2 regions of the Rossellomorea sp. NPDC077527 genome follow, and region 2 is predicted to be linked to the other one. Evidence: a T-box and tRNA genes for the amino acid it is inferred to sense, from the RefSeq annotation. Region 2 holds a T-box; the other holds one or more tRNA genes.
What was found. The T-box of region 2 lies ahead of tyrS (tyrosine--tRNA ligase). A T-box ahead of a tRNA ligase gene usually reads a tRNA of that ligase, here a tRNA-Tyr.
Positions count from the first base shown of each region.

Region 1: it has a tRNA-Tyr gene. The T-box ahead of tyrS (tyrosine--tRNA ligase) is inferred to sense a tRNA for this amino acid. The anticodon was not compared.

Region 1 is NZ_JBITVL010000003.1:859,814-865,927, forward strand. Features, by position in the region: gene ACIGG7_RS14235 (cache domain-containing sensor histidine kinase) at 1-277, opposite strand, end outside; gene ACIGG7_RS14240 (ABC transporter substrate-binding protein) at 419-1,696, opposite strand; gene ACIGG7_RS14245 (carbohydrate ABC transporter permease) at 1,779-2,606, opposite strand; gene ACIGG7_RS14250 (carbohydrate ABC transporter permease) at 2,606-3,502, opposite strand; tRNA gene ACIGG7_RS14255 (tRNA-Gly) at 3,984-4,057, opposite strand; tRNA gene ACIGG7_RS14260 (tRNA-Leu) at 4,062-4,145, opposite strand; tRNA gene ACIGG7_RS14265 (tRNA-Cys) at 4,154-4,227, opposite strand; tRNA gene ACIGG7_RS14270 (tRNA-Gly) at 4,235-4,309, opposite strand; tRNA gene ACIGG7_RS14275 (tRNA-Gln) at 4,314-4,385, opposite strand; tRNA gene ACIGG7_RS14280 (tRNA-His) at 4,425-4,500, opposite strand; tRNA gene ACIGG7_RS14285 (tRNA-Trp) at 4,519-4,592, opposite strand; tRNA gene ACIGG7_RS14290 (tRNA-Tyr) at 4,601-4,684, opposite strand; tRNA gene ACIGG7_RS14295 (tRNA-Thr) at 4,701-4,776, opposite strand; tRNA gene ACIGG7_RS14300 (tRNA-Phe) at 4,791-4,866, opposite strand; tRNA gene ACIGG7_RS14305 (tRNA-Asp) at 5,174-5,250, opposite strand; tRNA gene ACIGG7_RS14310 (tRNA-Met) at 5,357-5,430, opposite strand; tRNA gene ACIGG7_RS14315 (tRNA-Val) at 5,455-5,530, opposite strand; tRNA gene ACIGG7_RS14320 (tRNA-Glu) at 5,559-5,633, opposite strand; tRNA gene ACIGG7_RS14325 (tRNA-Ser) at 5,651-5,742, opposite strand; tRNA gene ACIGG7_RS14330 (tRNA-Asn) at 5,749-5,823, opposite strand; rRNA gene rrf (5S ribosomal RNA) at 5,831-5,947, opposite strand.
Region 2 is NZ_JBITVL010000002.1:815,258-821,371, forward strand. Features, by position in the region: gene ACIGG7_RS09365 (sensor domain-containing diguanylate cyclase) at 1-1,062, opposite strand, end outside; gene ACIGG7_RS09370 (hypothetical protein) at 1,104-1,706, opposite strand; gene rpsD (30S ribosomal protein S4) at 2,029-2,631, shown strand; gene tyrS (tyrosine--tRNA ligase) at 3,064-4,326, opposite strand; T-box leader at 4,381-4,591, opposite strand; gene ACIGG7_RS09385 (transglycosylase domain-containing protein) at 4,770-6,114, shown strand, end outside.

The DNA.
Region 1 (6,114 bases), on a different contig from region 2:
CGATTGTTAAGTAATTATTCTCTTTACTTGGCGATCTCATGAAATTAATGAAATCTGGATTATTATAGAGGGACAGGGATAACCCATTGAGTTCGTTGATATAGCTCTCAAGATTCACCTTTCCCTGATAGAGCAGATTACTGCTCTCCTTCACTACCTGCTCCTCTATCGAATCCTTCGTATACAAATATGTAATAATGATCGAACTGCCAAACGGCACAATCGTCGTAATCATCAACAGCACAATCAGCTTATTCCGAATGCTTGTCTTTAACATGAGGGACGGACCTCCCAAGTCTCACTTATACCCTAGTATAAAGTGTTATTCCCTGCTCTTGGAAGTGTTTTTCGAAATATTCCTACTAAACTTATAAAATAGAAAGCATGCCTTCGATAGACATGCTTTCTATTATTCTGTTTACTTCAAGTTATCCCATGTTTGTTGGAATCTCTCAAGTACAGTATCATAATCGATTTTTCCAGCTGCATATTCCTGGATCGTTGCAGCGAATTCTTTGTTCGCTCCATCTGGCCATTTGAACCAAGTCCAAGGAATTGTTTTCTCGTCCTTAGAGTAATCAAGAATGGATTGACCTAAGTCACCAAGACCATTTGGCTCGATATTATCAAATGCAGGGATGAACGCAAATTCTTCTGTGATATAACGCTTACCAGTTTCAGAAGATACCATCCACTCCAAGAATGTTTTCGCTTCTTCAAGGTGTTCTGAGTTCTTGTTCAGTACCCAGTTATTCGGTACACCGACAGGAAGGCGGTCGGCATTCTCGTCATTACTGATTGGAATAGGAAGGAAGCCCATATTGATATCAGGGTTAATTTCCGTGATCATGTTCTCCGTCCAGTTCCCTTGTTGAAGCATAGCAGTTTCACCAGAAGCAAATAGTGTTACCTGCGTATTGTAATCAGTTGTTAATGGATTATCGTTTGCATATTTAAGCTCTGTGTCCAGTACTTCTTTGAACTGTTTGAACTTTTCGTTTCCTACAATCTTCTCAGACCCATCATACAGTCCTGCAATGAACTTATCCGGATCTTCCTGCTGTGCAAAAGGAATGTTCAGTAAATGCTGCCCGATTACCCACCACTCGCCGTAACCAGCTGAGAATGGAGTGATTTTCTTTGCTTCAAGCTTTTTCGCTGCGTCTTTCAATTCATCGATCGTCGCAGGAGGCTCAGTGATGCCTGCTTTTTCGAATAAGTCTTTGTTATACACAAAACCATATCCTTCTAAGTTAACCGGCATACCATACAGCTTGCCGTCTTCATCCGTCATCGGCACTTTACCGATTGGAAGAACATGCTCAACCCATGGCTCATCAGAAAGATCGGCAAGCTTCTCTTTCCAAAGCTCTAACTCTTTAAATCCACCATTGTTGAAAATATCCGGCTCTTCGCCAGATGCAAATTTCGCTTTAAGAGCTGCACCGTAATCGGCACCTCCCCCAACTGTTTCAAGCTTGATCTTGATGTTCGGATGCTCTGCTTCAAATTCCTTGATCATTTCTTGAAGTTGGTCGGCAATTTCAACCTTGAACTGGAAGAAGTTCAGTGTCACAACATCATCTCCAGAACCTGAATCTCCGCCTGAACTGCTTGTTTTGTCTTTAGAAGAACAACCTGCAATAATTCCAAATACTAAAACCAAAGACATACAAAGTAATAAAATACGCTTCATAAATGGATTGACCTCCCTGATATAAAATATTTTATATAAATTTCTGTATCAATGATAGACCATCTCGACAGAAACTTTATATCTACTTGATCGAACCTGACGCAATTCCTTTGATAATATGCTTCTGTAAAAACAGGAAGAAGATGATGATAGGCGTAATCCCGAGAACCAGTGCCGCAAGACCCATATCCCATTGCTTCGTATACTGAGCAAAGAACGAACTTGCTGCCAGAGGAATCGTACGCAACTCCGCATCCTGTAACACAAGGAGTGGTAGCAGGTAGTCATTCCAAATCCACAATGTGTTCAGAATAATCACTGTAACCGTGATCGGCTTCAGTAAAGGGAACACAATTCTCCAAAACACGCCAAACTGACTACAGCCATCGATCATCGCTGACTCCTCGATTTCAATCGGTACCGTCTTTACAAATCCATGGTACAAGAATAAGGAAAGCGGAACACCGAATCCGAAGTACATAATGATGAGGCCTGGAATGCTATTTGTAAGTCCAAGTGTTCCCCCAACTTTCATTAAAGGAATCATCACCGTTTGGAACGGGATTACCATGGCGGACACAAAGACTACGAATAAGATTTTACTGAACTTCCCTGGGGTACGAACCATTTTCCACGCTGCCATTGAACTGATGATCACCAATCCAAGGTTACTGAAAACCGTGATGACAAGGGAGTTCCAGAATGCCCGTGGGAAATTGATGACTTCCCACACTTTTGCATAGTTAGAAAACACAAATTCCTTCGGCCACGCCGCCGCATCGATCAGGATCGCTGCAAACGGTTTTACCGAGTTGATCAATACGAAGTAAAAAGGGATAAGGAAAATGAGCCCGATCACAATCCCGATGATCTCTAATACAAACGTTCTCTTCGTATAGCGATTGCCCATTATGCCTCAACCTCCTTCTTCTTCGTCACCATCACTTGTATCGTCGTAAACACTGCCACTACCACAAAGAATAGAATTGATTTCGCCGTTCCAAGTCCGTAGCGGTTATTCTGGAATGCTTCCTGATAGATATTGATCGCTACCGATTGTGTAGAATTGAATGGCCCGCCTCCTGTCAGCGAGATGTTCAAATCGAATATCTTAAAGGCCATTGAGATCGTAAGGAAGAAACAAATCGTGAATGCCGGTAAGATCAATGGAATGATGATCTTAGTCAAGAGCGTCCAGTTCGATGCCCCATCCATCTTCGCTGCTTCCAGAAGTGAATTATCCACCCCTTGTAACGCTGCCACGTAGATGACCATCATGTACCCTGAGATCTGCCATGCAAATACGATGACGATCCCCCAAAACGCCGTCTTCTCATCACCAAGCCACGGCATTTTAAAGAATCCGATATCCGTCATATTGCCAAGTGATGCAAATCCTTTAACAAAGATGAATTGCCAGATGAACCCGAGTAGCAATCCGCCGATGACGTTCGGGATAAAAAATACTGTCCTGAGAATATTACGAGTCTTCAATGCTGCATTCAGTAGCAGAGCGAAACTGAATCCTATCAAGTTACTAATAATCACAGCCGCAAACATAAACTTTGTCGTGAACATGAACGAATTAAAAAACGTCTTATCATCCGTAAAAATCTTTTTGTAGTTATCGAATCCAACCCACTCGACTACAGAGCTGACACCATTCCATGAGGTGAATGAATAATACACCCCCATCAAAAACGGAAGAATTTGAATCACTAAGAAAAATAAAAGTGCCGGTCCAACAAAGGCAGCGTACGTCAGTAAGCTCTTATACTTAAACTTCTTCTTCGTCACTGCCTTCATTTGTACGTCTGGGCTTACTGGTTCAGTCTGAATCTTTGGTTCCACCCGTATCACCACCCTAACTGTGTAATCGCTTTCTTTCATTATAATGGTAGCGCTTTCTTATAAAGGGGAACTCAATTGACGAAGAAGGTGCAAAATTTTGACTAGATGGGTATTGGGTTGTTGGTGGTGTGGGGAAATGAGAAGGTTGGGTTTCTTTCGATTCGTCCGGTTCGGGTCGGAGCATGTTGTAAGTAATGCGGTTTTGAAAATAAAATGCTGGAATTGAAAATAAAAGTGGAGTTTTTGAAAATAAAATCGTGGAATTGAAAATAAATGATCTAGTTTTGAAAATATACTGGTCTGAATCGAATGTCAGCGTGGTGAAATCAACCTGCTTCAGCTCAAAAAGATTGAATCTTGCTAAAATGAATCAATTTTTCATTATAAAACAATAAAAAAGACTTTCTCATAGTGAGAAAGTCTGTCATATGTAAGTTGGAGCGGGTGAAGGGAATCGAACCCTCATCATCAGCTTGGAAGGCTGAGGTTTTACCACTAAACTACACCCGCGATGTGGTACCGGTGGCCGGGATCGAACCGGCACTCCAGAGGAACACGATTTTGAGTCGTGCGCGTCTGCCAATTCCGCCACACCGGCATTACATATGGAGGCGGCAACCGGATTTGAACCGGTGATCAGGGTTTTGCAGACCCATGCCTTACCACTTGGCTATGCCGCCATATTATTGGAGCGGAAGACGGGATTCGAACCCGCGACCCCCACCTTGGCAAGGTGGTGTTCTACCACTGAACTACTTCCGCACTACTGGGCTAGCTGGATTCGAACCAACGCATGTCGCAGTCAAAGTGCGATGCCTTACCGCTTGGCTATAGCCCACTGATAGTATATGTCACGGAAATAAAAATGTGACTTTTATGGGGCGACTGATGGGAATCGAACCCACGAATGCCTGAACCACAATCAGGTGCGTTAACCACTTCGCCACAATCGCCATGATGAAAATAAAAATTGGCAGGGGTAGTAGGAATCGAACCCACACCAAAGGTTTTGGAGACCTTCGTTCTACCGTTAAACTATACCCCTAAGATAAATGGTGGAGGGGGGCAGATTCGAACTGCCGAACCCGAAGGAGCGGATTTACAGTCCGCCGCGTTTAGCCACTTCGCTACCCCTCCAGCTAAATCACTTGACTGGTGCCGGCAAGAGGACTTGAACCCCCAACCTACTGATTACAAGTCAGTTGCTCTACCAGTTGAGCTACACCGGCATCAAGTAAATAAATGGTGGCTCAGGACGGAATCGAACCGCCGACACATGGATTTTCAGTCCATTGCTCTACCAACTGAGCTACTGAGCCTTATTAAGTATGCATCCTACAATTAGAATGTTGTAGTCCATCGTCCAGCTCTCAGGAAGATGAATCAAGGAGCTGCTCGAGCTGTACGCTGATGTTAACTCGATGAAGATTATTCACCGTGCTCTACCAACTGAGCTACTGAGCCAAATAGTTTTCGGCTTCCACTAAGCTTCGAATCTCTTCGTCAGCTCACTTAGTCACATCCTCACGTATGTAAAATACGCTCCGGTGTTCCTTCGATCGCTTCCTCGACCTTCTCGCTTATCGAAACCCTTTTCCATTTCAATAAACACTATTTAAATAACAATGGCGGTCCGGACGGGACTCGAACCCGCGACCTCCTGCGTGACAGGCAGGCATTCTAACCAACTGAACTACCGGACCAAAGCTTTTTGCATTAGCAAAATAGGTTTCATTACCTCGCGATAGCGAAAATAACTATCCATGCGTGACTCATTTAGGATTATGATATCCTGAGTCAAAAATGGTATTGCGGGGACAGGATTTGAACCTGCGACCTTCGGGTTATGAGCCCGACGAGCTACCGAACTGCTCCACCCCGCGACGATTTAAATATTAAAATATCAATGGTGGAGGATGACGGGATCGAACCGCCGACCCTCTGCTTGTAAGGCAGATGCTCTCCCAGCTGAGCTAATCCTCCATTATTAAGAATACTGATTTTAAAACTTTGGTGACCCATACGGGATTCGAACCCGTGTTACCGCCGTGAAAGGGCGGTGTCTTAACCGCTTGACCAATGGGCCATATTGAGAAAATATAATGGCGGAGAGCAAGGGATTTGAACCCTTGAGACAGCGTTAACCGTCTACACGATTTCCAATCGTGCTCCTTCGGCCACTCGGACAGCTCTCCATATATTGGCTCCGCAGGCAAGATTCGAACTTGCGACCGATCGGTTAACAGCCGATAGCTCTACCACTGAGCTACTGCGGAACGATATGCCTGGCGACGTCCTACTCTCACAGGGGGAGATCCCCCAACTACCATCGGCGCTGAAGAGCTTAACTTCCGTGTTCGGCATGGGAACGGGTGTGACCTCTTCGCCATTATCACCAGACTATGTATTGTCTCTTTTTTAAGGACAAGTTCTATTATATCGTGTATAAATATTTTTTCAAGGCTTTTTTTATATTTATGTATAAAATTTATTCCCTGAAAACTAGATAAAGGATTGATGTCAAGAAAGCCGAAAATCGACCAATGTTGCATCTACTATTGAAGTAG
Region 2 (6,114 bases):
TTTTTCTTCAAAAAAGATAGACGAGCTTTCGTCCATAATGGTGTACTCCCCTTTTTTCAGGAGTACAAATCCAATGGCGGATGCCTGAAAAGAACGTTTAATCTGTTTCTTTAAGAACATGACGGTTTCCGACAACCGTAAATTCAGATTCAATTGATGGGACGTTTCATTGATGAGTTGAAGATCGGTGATGAGCCTTTTCGACTGTTCATAGAGTTTGGCATTCTCCAGGGCACTCCCCGCCGTATACGCAAGCAGGCGAATGAACTCAATCTTATGATCTGTAAAAGTGTCATGGGACACGGACTTCACTTCAAGGACCCCATAAATCCCCTGCTTTCCTTTTAAAGGTGCGTACAGGACATCCTCTTCCCCTGATTCGATGCTTCCATTCACAAATGCCTGCATGGCTGATTCGTTTGCTTCCTCAAAGTCGAAATTCTTAATAGGGAGTTCCCCGAACTCATACCGGTCATTCGACAATAATAAGTGGAACTCATCTACCGGGAATACCTCTCTCAGCGTCTCGATGATCTGTACGAGAAGCGTGCGCACATCCCTGGTTGAATGGAAAATCTCCGTCACTTTGAATAGTTCCCGATATCTCCTTTCGTCTTCCAGTACGGTCTGGATACCCCCAATATGCTGTAAAAACTGATTGCTCACTTTCCAAAAAGAATGCATCCAGTTTTCATCTGTCCACTCGCCTGTATCCTCTTTTTTCACTAAAAGGATCGCCAGTGGACTTCCATCCTTTTTCGTAAAGTGGAACTTAATGGATGAGCGGTCCCTTTTTTCTATTGAAATGGGACGGAGAATATACTCCTCCTTCACTTCAGCAAGTGTAAAGGGAGCCTCCGAATTCTGATCGGGATGATACAGGAAATAAGTCGAGCCTGAATAAAAATATAAAAAAGCCCGATCGATCCCGAGGCAGTCCTTCACAACCGTCAGCCACTTCTGCAATTGAACAGACTGATCTACCTCCGACGACATTTCTTCATATATTAAATCGAATAGCTTTGACTTGTATTCGTGCAAAGCATGTTGAATTACGTACATATTTCTCACCCACACCTGAAAGGTTTGTGAAACGATTTACTTCATTGGCTCCTGGCCAATACCAGATCCTTTTGAAAGACAACCATCCATATTGAATCGTCTACTGATAAAGAATGAATATCATTCGGTTTCCCGCTTCTATTTGATAGGTTTAGTCGGAGTGATTCCCCTTCATCCCGGGGAATGCCGATGAATCCGTCTTCTTCTATATTAAAAGGATGCCGACTTGTCGTAACGGATGATGGGCCATCCTCCCTTTCTTGCAAAACCTCCAAAGATTCGGAAAACAACACCCAGTTCTTCTCTTCCAACTGGACCCAGATTCCATTATGTTCCTTTGCAATGCTCATTGTTTTCACTGTATTCTGTAACGATACGCTATGTAATACCTTAAAGAAAAATTGGTTATTTCGATCAAGTTCGTATATGACAAGAACCGGCTGCTCCTCGACCATCTTCGCCACCGCGATGACAGGGTTCTCTGTTTCGCTGCCTTTGGACAGGACTTCGGCTTGAATGGAAGATGTTTTCCCATCAACTTTTTTTGATGAGTTGGAGGAGTATAGGAATCCTCCCAAAACGACCAGGAGACACAGACCGATCAATAGAAATCGAAGACGTTTCTCTCTCTTTGATTCTTGCAAATCTGCTCACCTATTTAACATAATTTTCTTCTTTCATTATATCACAACAAATGACTTATGGACTATTTTGTTTTTAGACTTCAAGGAAATTTGAAATACTCTCTTGACTTCCAATCTATCGCGTCATATAATATTCTTTGTGTAAAATAATGCAGCTTCAGTGAAGTCCTTTATGGTCGTATTTTGTTCCTCTACGTTGAGGTGTATCTTGTAACCCTCTGCTGCTAGGGCGAAGGTACATGAAAACAAAATGCACATAATTGTTTATTCACAGGTGTTTTTATTTTACAACAAAATAAAAACAATAAAGGAGGAGTCTCTCATGGCTCGATATACTGGCCCAAGCTGGAAATTATCTCGTCGTCTTGGAATCTCTCTAAGCGGTACGGGTAAAGAATTAGAAAAGCGTCCTTACGCTCCAGGACAACACGGTCCTAACCAACGTAAAAAAATCTCTGAGTACGGTTTACAACTTCAAGAGAAGCAAAAACTTCGTCACATGTACGGAGTAACTGAGCGTCAATTCCGTAACCTATTTGACCAAGCTGGCAAATTACAAGGTAAACACGGTGAAAACTTCATGGCGCTACTTGAGTGCCGCCTGGATAACGTTGTTTATCGTTTAGGTCTTGCTCGTACTCGTCGTCAAGCACGTCAACTTGTTAACCACGGTCACATTACAGTGAACGGATCTCGCGTAGACATCCCTTCATTCCGCGTTCTTCCTGGTCAAACAATCTCAGTTCGTGAAAAATCACGTAACCTTGACATCATCAAAGAAGCGATGGAAGTGAACAGCTTTGTTCCTGAATTCCTAACTTTCGATGCTGACAAATTAGAAGGTACTTTCACACGCGTTCCTGAGCGTTCTGAATTACCAGCTGAAATTAACGAAGCTCTTATCGTTGAGTTCTACTCTCGTTAATCTTTGTGAAAGAGACACTGTCCATTTTATGGGCAGTGTTTTTTTGTATGGCTATTTTCATAACATTGTTACTTCTGAATGTAGCGAGTAGTGGTTGACAATTAAAGTTAACAGGCCACTACTCTCCCTTAATTGATATTTCTGAACCATTTTGCTCTGTCAACACTTTCATCACCCTCCGGCATAACCTAAATCACAGAGCTAACTATAGTCTGTACATGAATAAGAAAAATCTTTGCCAGAAGAGCTTTTTACTTTAAGGGTAGGAGAAGCATATATTTTCAAATCCAACACTTTTAATTCAATTTCTCAACTTTATTTTCAAATCTAACACTTTTATTTTCAATTCGGACTTTTCCCCACACAAAAAAAGTACGGCACCCGCTCCACAAAAAGAGAAACGGATACCGCACTGATAGATTTTATTTTCTATTATACGTACTGAACTCTGAAATATTTCTTCTTTCCGCGGCGGATGATCGTAAATTGTCCTTCGATCATATCACCTTCACCCATTACATGCTGAAGATCAGTTATACGCTCTCCATTGATGTAAATGGCACCGTTCCCTACATCTTCACGTGCCTGACGCTTCGATGGGGAGATTTTCGCATTGACGAGTAGATCGATCAATCCGATTTCTTCCCCTTTTGATTGTTCAAAGGATGGGACATCTTTGAATCCTTCCATTATTTCAGAAGCTGATAATGACTTGATCTCTCCGCTGAATAAAGCTTGAGTGATACGGATCGCCTGATCAAGCGCTTCTTCCCCGTGGATCTGCTTTGTCATTTCTTCAGCAAGCGTCTTTTGTGCCTTTCGAAGATGAGGCTCTGTTTCAACGGAAGCAGCAAGCGCATCGATTTCTTCGTGAGAAAGGAATGTGAAGTACTTCAAGTATTTCATCACATCCGCGTCGGCCGCATTGATCCAGAATTGATAGAACTCGTACGGAGACGTCTTCTTCGGATCGAGCCAAACTGCTCCGCTTTCCGTTTTTCCGAATTTACTTCCGTCAGCTTTCGTTACCAGTGGAATCGTGAAGCCAAATGCCTTCGTCTCTTCCTCATGTGTACGTCTGATCAGTTCAAGACCAGTCGTGATATTCCCCCACTGGTCGCTTCCACCGATCTGAAGCTTACAATTGTAGTGATCGTATAAGTGATTGAAGTCCATTGCTTGTAGAATCGTATACGTAAATTCAGTGAATGAAATTCCTGATTCCAAACGGGATGAGATCGTATCTTTCGCCAGCATGTAATTAACACCCACATGCTTACCGAAATCACGAAGGAATGTCACGACATCCATCGCTCCGATCCAGTCATAGTTATTCACCATGACGGCACCGTTTTCCCCTTCGAAATCAAAGATGCTTTGGAGCTGTCCTTTAATGCTTTCCACATTCCCCTGGATTGCTTCCACGGTCTGCAGTTTACGCTCTTCATTTTTCCCGCTCGGGTCTCCGATCAAGCCCGTTGCCCCTCCAACTAACACAAGAGGACGGTGCCCTTTATTCTGGAAGCGGCGAAGCGTCAGGAATGGCAGCAGATGCCCGATGTGCATGCTGTCCGCTGTCGGATCGATTCCGCAGTAAATCGAAATGCTTTCTTTATTCAATAAATCCTTCAATCCTTCTGCATCTGTTTGCTGATACGTGATCCCACGCCATTCCAAGTCTTTAAGTAAATCCATCTCTTTTTCCTCCTTTAGATAAACAAGTAAACAACAAAAAAGTCCCTGCATATATGCAGGGACGCTGTCGCGCGGTACCACCCAAATTAAGGAATAACATCCTTCACTCATTCAAGATAACGGCTTTCACCGTTTGCTGCTACTATCAAGTTCACAGCAAAAGCTCCAGGATGTAATTCATCGGCCATTTGTGTCAGTTCACAGCAACCACTGACTCTCTTCATAACAGGGAAGGCAGACTACTTATTCCTCTCATTGCGTTTATGTTTTGTACAGAAATCCGAATTTATGACGGATTATCATTCATTTCACTATACTAGGTTTTTACCATATTCCAAAATAATAGTCAACTAAACGCGAAACAAAAGTCCATTTTATTTGACTTTTTACGACAGTCTTCCTGTTATTATGCTATAATGGGAATGTTCTGGGGGGAATGATATATGAAGGAAAAATGGAACAAATTTCTCGAAAAAATAGACCCTGCAATCAGGTTCTTTTCAAATACTAGATTTCAAAAACGAGCAAGAATTACATATGGAGTATTCTGGAACCTGTCACTGATCGTGGTCGTAATTTTTGTATTGGGGTTTGCCTTTGCAGGAGGAGTCGGAGCGGGTTATTTCGCTTCACTCGTCAAGGAAGAACCGATCCGTCCTTATGACCAAATGAAAAAGGACATCTACAACTATGAGGAAACCTCACGTCTTTACTTCTCTGATGACGTGTATCTGGGGAAGCTTCGGACAGACCTGGAACGTGAAGAAGTAAAGCTTGAAGATATTTCGGAAGATCTTCAACATGCCGTCATTGCCACTGAAGATGAATACTTCAACGAACATAACGGTGTCGTACCGAAAGCGATCATGCGTGCCGTACTACAGGAATTCACGAATTCCTCTACCCAATCGGGCGGAAGTACACTCACTCAACAGCTGATCAAAAACCAAATCCTCACGAATGAAGTATCATTTGAGAGAAAGGCGAAAGAAATCCTTCTCGCTCTTCGATTGGAAAGATTTTTTGATAAAGATGAAATCCTGGAAGCCTATCTGAATGTGGCGACTCTGGGAAGAAATTCTTCCGGTCAAAACATCGCAGGCGTTCAATCGGCTGCTAAAGGAATTTTCGGAGTGGAAGCAAAGGATTTGTCCCTGCCACAGGCAGCTTTCATTGCCGGTCTTCCACAGGCTCCATTCTCTTACACACCATTTAAGAATAACGGAGAAGTGAAAGAGAACCTCGAAGCTGGGATGAACCGTAAAAACACGGTCCTCTACCGGATGCACCGTGAAGGATATATTACGCAAAAGCAATATGATGATGCCGTTGCGTATGATATCTCAAAAGATTTTGTAAAGCCGAAGCCATCACCACAGGAGCAATATCCATGGCTGACTGCCGAACTTGAAAGCCGGGCAGTGGATATCATGAAAAATGTTCTTGCCAAAAAAGATGGTTACTCTGAACAGGATCTCGAGAACAATGATGAGCTTGAAGACAAGTACCATACTTTGGCTGACCGCAATGTCCGTCAAAGCGGGTATGAAATTCACTCGACCATCAACAAGAAGATTTATGATCAAATGCAGAAAACCAAAGACGCATATGATATGTACGGGCCTACAAAAACCATCACGAAAAAAGACCCTGAAACAGGTGAAGATGTAGAAGTGCCCCAGCCGGTTCAAGTTGGCGCCGTGATGATTGAGAATAAAACGGGCCGCATCATCAGCTTCATCGGCGGACGTGATTTCAAATTGGAACAGATCAACCATGCCACACAAT